Regions from separate parts of the Methylobacterium sp. OAE515 genome, predicted to be linked through region 1. Evidence: riboswitches for the same ligand, from Rfam matches in the RefSeq annotation. Region 1 holds a riboswitch; the other holds the start of a gene.

Region 1 (3,694 bases):
AAACCGGTCGATGCGCATGCCGGCTTCGTCCGGCTCGACCATCAGGGTCTGCACCCCGGAGGCGAGGGTCGCGGAAGCGGCGGCGCGCTGCTCGCGCCGGGTCGGGCCGGGGGCGGGAGCGGGTCCTTCGTGCCGCTTCGGCGCAGGTCTCGGTCCGGGCTTGGCGCCCGGTGCACCGCGCCCGGCCGGCGCCGTGTGGCGTGCCAGCGCACCGTCCGCGGCGGCACGGGGTTTTGGCGCCCGGGCCGGCGCGGCGGGTGCCGCACCGCCCCAGGGATCGCGCGCGCCGGCATCGTCGCCGCGGTTGCGGGCGGCGCGCTCGGCAGCGTCGCGGGCGCTGGTGCGCGGGCCGGTGCGGGCACGGCCGTTCGATTGGACCTTGCCGGCCTGTGGCTTACGCCCCTTCGGGCCGCCGCTTCTGGGAGGTCGTGTGTTCATGATTCCGCCGGCACCCGTCACCGCCTCGGACGGGACGTCCGGGCGCATAGGCCGCGGCGTCGCGGACGTCGGGACCGACGGGGTTGCCCGGCTGTAGCACCGCCCCGGCGCAGCGGCAAAGGCGGAGAGAGGGACGGGAGCGGCGTGAATAAACCGGTCTCGTCCGTCCGCGCCGAAAACGCGCCGCTTCTTGCGGCGTCTATGCGCCGTGGGTTCGGACGAACCTCAGCCGAACACGTGCCCACGTCGGATGATCGTCGGGGGCGGAGCGCTCGTTTCCTGAGCCTCCGATGCAGCCAAGTGGGATCTTGCCTTGGCGGCGAGTTCGCTCCGGAGGTTCTGACAGCGCTTGCGCACGTCGGCGATGTCGAACTGGGTCTGCATCTCCATCAAGGTCTCCATTTCGACCCCGAACACCATCTCGATCCGCAGAGCCAGTTCCGGAGACAGCGCGGCCTCCTCATTGAGGAAATCGAACAGCGTTTGACGCGGCACATCGAGCAATCCGGCTGCGTCCATGACGGTCAAGTTGCGCGGCTCGACGATATTCCGCCGCACATATCCACCCGGGTGGCCGGGATTTTCCAATCTGTAGCTCATCTCTATCGGCCCTCCTTTACTGGTCCCCGTTCGAAAGCGCTACCGACCCGCTCTGATCCGAGACCTGTGTTCGGATAATCCCGATCCTTCCATCGGCACGACACGCGTTCAGTACGCAGCAGCACGTAAAAAGTTCCAAGAGCATCCTACGGGATCGAACGTCTTCCTTTCTGGTTTAATATGAAAAAATACTCGATGTATTGCTTATTATTGAGAGCCTATATCATTATAAACAGAAATTTACTATCAGTACGCGCCTCTTCACCCTCGCGCGCTGTGGGCACGAAGCCCGCCATCGCCGTCTGATCTGCCCCCATGAGAACCGACGGGGTCCTCGGCCCACGCCGCCACCTCGTTCGGCTTGACGCGGATGAACCGTAAGGCCAAGCTTATCGGCGACGGTTCCCTTCGGGGATCAAAAGGGAACGCGGTGAGGGGCTCGCCCCGAGGCCGCGGCTGTCCCCGCAACTGTAAGCGGCGAGCCCTTCACCACCACGTCACTGGGTCACTGACCCGGGAAGACGGTGCGAGGGCGGCGACCCGCGAGCCAGGAGACCTGCCGTCAGCCGTGGTCACACGCGAAACGCGCTGGGCGGGGTTGTCCTGGCGGGTGTCGAGACGCCCGTGCATCCGCGCGGTCGGCGAGACCTCGTTCGCGGTGACGTGCCACAGCAAGCGCGCCCGCGACACCGCTCCCGATGCCCGTCCTGACCGTATCGATCGCCTTTGGGGTAGCCGCACGCACCTGCGCGTCTGCGCCCACCGAGCTTCCGATGATTCCGAGCAATTGTAATGTTATTACACTGCTTGTAGGACGAGCCGGCTGGCCCGCGCCGCGCACGGACCTCCTCTGCCATGTCACCTACGAACAATCGCACCAGATCGGGCGGGCCCGCACCGCTCTGCGGCGTGCTCCTCGCGCTCTTCGCGAGCCCGGCCGCCGCGCAGGAAACCGTCACCCTCGAGCAGCTCTCGGTTGAGGGGGATGGTGGCGGCTCGGACCGTGCCGTCCCGAACAGCCTCAACCTGCGCACCCGTGACCGGACCGCGAGCCGGATCGGCCTGACGCCCCTGGAGACGCCGGCCAGCCTCGACATCGTGTCGGGCGAGACCGCGCGGCTGCGCGGCCAGGACACGATTGCCGAGGCCGTGACCCAGGACGCCACCGGCATCACCACGATCGCCGCCCCCGGCAACGGCAACGGCGCGTTCACGTCCCGCGGCTTCGCCGGCCCGAACTCGATCCAGCAGCTCTACGACGGCACGCGCTTCTACGTGGGCGCCAACACCGTAACCTTCCCGTTCGATACCTGGAACGTCGAGCGGATCGAGGTGCTGCGCGGGCCGTCCTCGGTGCTCTACGGCGACGGCGCCATCGGCGGCGTCATCAACGTGGTGCCCAAGAAGCCGGTCTTCGTGCCGATCAACGCCGCGCGCGCGGTGGTGGGCACCGACGGCGTCGCGCGCCTCGCCCTCGATTCCGGCGGCGCACTTGGCCAAGCGGAGTTCGGCGACACCTTCGCGTACCGCCTCAACGTCAGCGGCAACCGCGCCGACGGCTGGATCCGCCCCGAGGGCGATTTCCGCAACCTCGCGGTCTCGGCCGCCCTGCTGTTCCAGCCGAGCCCGGACCTGGCGTTCACGCTGAGCCACGACCTCGGCTACCAGGAGCCCGCCCGCTATTGGGGCACGCCGCTAATCGAGGGACGGATCCCGGACCTGATCCGGTTCAACAACTACAACGTCCGCGACGCGAAGATCACCTGGGCCGACAACTGGACCCAGCTCAAGACCGAGTGGTCGCCCTCGGCCGACATCATGGTGCGCAACACCGCCTACCGGCTCACCAGCCGGCGCCACTGGCTCGACGTCGAGCAGTATTCCTACAATCGCGGCACTGGGCTGGTGGACCGGGGCGACTATCTCGAGATCTACCACAGCCAGGAGCAGGTCGGAGACCGGCTCGACGCGACGTTCCGGGGCAGCCTCTTCGGTTTCGCCAACCAGTTCGTCGCCGGGTTCGACGTGAACCACATCGACTTCCGGCACACCAACAACTTCTATTTCGACGCTCCGACAACCAGCGTACCGCTCACTGGCTACGATCCGGGCTTCTTCCCGCAGAACGGCCAGGCGCGTCCGGCCTACGCCACGCAGACGAGCCAGGCCTCGGTCTTCGCCGAGGACCGGGTAATCCTGTCGGAGAAGCTGTCGTTCCTCACGGGCGTGCGCCTCGACGTGCCGACGCTGCACCGGGAGGATCTGCAGACGGGCTCGCGGTTCGAGAAGACCTACCGGGCGCTGGGCTACCGGTTCGGCCTCGTCTACAATCCGACGCCGGACAGCGCGCTCTACGCCCAGTACAGCTTCGCCACCGACCCGGTGAACAGCCTGATCACCCTGTCGCAGTCGCTCGCGGGGTTCCAGCTCGCCACCGGCACGCAGGTCGAGGTCGGCGCCAAGGGGCTCGCCTTCGACGGCGCGCTGGAATGGACCGTCGCCGGCTACCGCATCGTCAAGGACAACCTGATCTCGGCCGTGCCAGGGCAGCCGACCCTCTCGACGCAGGTCGGCCAGCAATCGTCGCACGGGTTCGAGCTGGCGCTGGGCTGGCATTTTGCGCCGGGCTGGCGGCTCGACGGCAACCTCGCGCTCC
Region 2 (3,694 bases), 660 kb from region 1:
GGAGACGCCGGACCGGAGAGATGCTGTCGACCCGCGCGCACGATGTCTCGCTACCGCGCGCTCGGCTTTACGGCGTGGGCGCTCCCGGTGCGGCCGCATAGGTCGAGACAGAGGCCGGCAATTGCGCCTTCTCGCGCTGGGCCGATCGTGAATCGCGCTTCTCATAGAAGGCGTTGCCGCCGGCGACAGCCACGTAATGCATGTTGTTGTAGGGGAAGTGCCGGCCCGCGGTGTGGAAGTACATCGCCTTCCCGACCTTCGGGTGCCGCTCGCCTGCCAGGACGGCGTCGGCCGCATCGGCGACCTTCTGGAGGTCCTTGTCCTGCATCGGCTTGGTCAGGACGCCCGGAGCGAACTGTCCCGGCTGGCCCACCACGGCGCAGATGCCGCCCGGGAAGATCGCGTTCTCCAGCCGGTTCATGACAACGGTGCCGACGGCGATCAGCCCATCCCCATCGCTGCGGTTCGACTCGAAATACATGGCCCGACCGAGACAATCGCGCTCGGCATCGCTGACGACCATCGGCGGCTTGTGACCCGGAATCGACCCTGTCGTGAGCACCGGCGCGCCAGTATTGCAGGCGCCCAGGGTGCAGGTCATCGCGATGACACCCAGGACAGGAGCAATCTTCGTCCTCTCGCTACCCTGCATGCATCTGCGCTCCGTGCTCCTTCAGCCGCGTTCCGCCACGCGGCGGCCACCCTGTTCGGGCCGGCGCCTCTCACCGACCTGGCGTTGGCCAAGCTTGACTGCACGTTCACGGCGATGATGTGGCGACGGCCACCTGCACGGCTCAGGTCTCCGGCCTGGTCGGGCAGCCGAGGCGCGGGCACGGCGGTGTCGTGCGCAGGCCACAGCGCGCGTGAACCCGGGCCGGCCCGTTGACCTGCTCCGGGCGCACGACCCATGGTGCCCGCGACGGTTCCCCTCGGGGATCAAAAGGGAATGCGGTGCGGGTTCGACCCAAAGCCGCGGCTGCCCCCGCAACTGTAAGCGGTGAGCCTTCGCGTCACCACGTCACTGGGCGACCTCGCCCGGGAAGACGACGCGAGGGCGGCGACCCGCGAGCCAGGAGACCTGCCGTCTGCCGTGGTCACACGCGAGGTCCGCCGGGCGGGGTGTCCCGGGGGATGCCGGAGACGGTCGCGGGAGCGGCCGGCACGGCCTCGTTCGCGGTGACGTGCCACTGCCGCCGCCCGAGGTCCCATGTCCCGTCCGTCCGTGCGCTCCGCGCTCCCAGCCCTTGCCGCCTTGGCAGCCTTGGCAGCCCTGACGTCCGCCGCCTCAGCCCAGGACCGGTCCGGCCCCGTCTCCGGCGCCGAGACGCAGCTCGACGAAATCTCGGTGACCGCCGAGCCGACGGTCCCCGCACGGATCGGCTTGTCGGCGAGCGCCGGGTATGTCGGCGGCACGACCGGGATCGGCGGTCCGCTGCTCACCGTGGACTCGGCCAGCGCCGGCGTGATCACGAGCGCGCAGCTCAACAGCCGGCCGGTGACGCGCCCCGGCGAGGTGCTGGAGGCGGTGCCGGGTCTGATCGTCACCCAGCATTCCGGGGAGGGGAAGGCCAACCAGTACTTCCTGCGCGGCTTCAACCTCGACCACGGCACCGATATCGCCATCAGCGTCGACGGCATGCCGGTGAACATGCGCACCCACGCCCACGGGCAGGGCTACGCCGACCTCAACTTCCTGATCCCGGAGCTTGTCGGCGCAGTCGCGTTCCACAAGGGGCCGTACTTCGTGCGCGACGGCGACTTCGCCTCGGCGGGCTCGGTGCGGATCGACTATCTCGACACGACCGCCAAGAACCTCGCCCTGACCTCGATCGGCTCGTTCGGCTACAAGCGGGCCCTGTCGATCACGACCGTGCCGCTCGGGGAGGGCAACCTCCTCCTGGCAGGCGAAGCTCAGGTCTACGATGGCCCTTGGGTGGTCGCGGACGCGCTGCGCAAGATCAACGGGGTGGCCCGCTACAGCCAGGGCACGGCGCTGGACGGGTTCTCGATCACCGGCATGGCCTACGCGGCCCGCTGGACCGCCACCAACCAAATCCCGGAGCGCGCCGTGGGGGAAGGGCTGATCGGCCGCTACGGCACGCTCAATCCCACGGATGGCGGCGACAGCGGACGCTTCTCGCTCTCGGGACGGTTCAGCGCGACGGACGAGACCGGCGTGACGTGGGCCTCGGCCTACGTGATCCGCTATCAGATGAACCTGTTCAACGACTTCACCTATTTCCTCAACGATCCCGTCAGCGGCGACCAGTTCCACCAGCGCGACCAGCGCATCCTCGGCGGCGGCGAGGTGCTGCACATCTTCCAGGGGGACCTGTTCGGCCGACCGCTGGAGGTCGAGATCGGCGCGCAGACCCGCACCGACTCGATCCGGGTCGGCCTGTTCAACACCGCCTCCCGCCAGTACCGCGCGACCGTGCTCGACGACCGGGTGCTGGAGTCGAGCGGTGCCCTCTACCTGGACACGCGGGTGCGCTGGACCGAGTGGCTGCGCACGAGCGTGGGCGTGCGCGCCGACGGCTACTTCGCCGATGTCCGTTCGGACACGCCGGCCAACTCGGGCAAGGCGACCGACGGGATCGTCAACCCGAAGCTCGGGCTCGTGCTCGGTCCCTGGTTCGCCACCGAATTCTACGTGAATTACGGCGGCGGCTTCCACTCGAACGACGCGCGCGGCGTCACCGCCACGGTGGATCCCGCGAGCCCCCTGTTCAACATCACCCGCTCGCCGTTCCTGGTGCCCTCCACGGGCTACGAGGTGGGTCTGCGCAACCGCTCGCTCCCTGGGCTTGAGACGAGCCTCGCCCTGTTCCGGCTCGACTTCGCGTCCGAGAACATCTTCCAGGGCGATACCGGCACCACGGAGCCGAGCCGTCCGACCCGGCGCTTCGGGGTCGAGTGGACGAACCGCTACGCGGTGACGCCCTGGCTCTCGCTGGAGGGCGATCTGACGATCACCAATGCCCGGTTCTCCAGTTACGACCCGGTGGGCAACCGGGTCCCGGAGACGCCCACCACCATCGCGTCGGCCGGCGTCACCTTCGGCGAGCCGCTCGGCTGGTTCGGATCGTTGCGGTTCTGCTATTTCGGGGGCCGGCCGCTGATCGAGGACGATGCGATCCGCTCACGGGCGACCGCGCTCTTCAACGGCCGGATCGGCTACGCCTTCGACAACGGCGTCAGCGTCTCGCTGGACGTGCTGAACCTGACCAACAGCAAGTCCGACCAGATCACCTACGCGTATGTCTCGCGGCTGCCCGGCGAGCCCGCCGAGGGGCTGATCGACCGGGTGTTCCACCCGGTGGAGCCCACGGCCGTGCGCCTGACCATCGCGGGCCGCTTCTGAGGCCTGTCTGGCCGCGACGAGCCCAGTCGCAGGGGCTCTGACGAGGCGCGCGGCTTCAGTGCTGGCCCTGGCCGGCGGCCAGGATGGTGACGCCCACGGCGATCACCGCGATGCCCGCCAGCATCGTCGGGCTGATCGCCTCGCCATAGAGCCACGCGCCGCCGAGCGCCGCACCGATCATGCCGACGCCGGACCAGATCGCGTAGACAACGCCGATCGGCAGCATGTCCATGCTGGTCGACATCAGCCACAGGGCGGTGCCGTACCCGACCGCCACGATCAGCGTCGGCCCCGGCCGCGTCAGGCCGTCGGCCGCCTTCAGCGCCAAGG

Evidence for each region. A riboswitch is a leader RNA that binds a small molecule or an ion and turns the genes downstream of it on or off. The one in region 1 is predicted to bind cobalamin.
Region 2: linked by a shared signal. The riboswitch ahead of ABIE45_RS21020 (TonB-dependent receptor domain-containing protein) and the one ahead of ABIE45_RS24315 (TonB-dependent siderophore receptor) in region 1 are both predicted to bind cobalamin.

The regions. Positions count from the first base shown of each region.
Region 1 covers NZ_JBGMUV010000001.1:4,976,972-4,980,665, reverse strand. Annotated here, with positions in the region: gene ABIE45_RS24325 (RluA family pseudouridine synthase) at 1-438, opposite strand, end outside; gene ABIE45_RS24320 (HigA family addiction module antitoxin) at 664-1,038, opposite strand; cobalamin riboswitch at 1,421-1,617, shown strand; gene ABIE45_RS24315 (TonB-dependent siderophore receptor) at 1,894-3,694, shown strand, end outside.
Region 2 covers NZ_JBGMUV010000001.1:4,314,338-4,318,031, reverse strand. Annotated here, with positions in the region: gene ABIE45_RS21025 (cell wall hydrolase) at 68-652, opposite strand; cobalamin riboswitch at 904-1,101, shown strand; gene ABIE45_RS21020 (TonB-dependent receptor domain-containing protein) at 1,208-3,364, shown strand; gene ABIE45_RS21015 (multidrug efflux SMR transporter) at 3,420-3,694, opposite strand, start outside.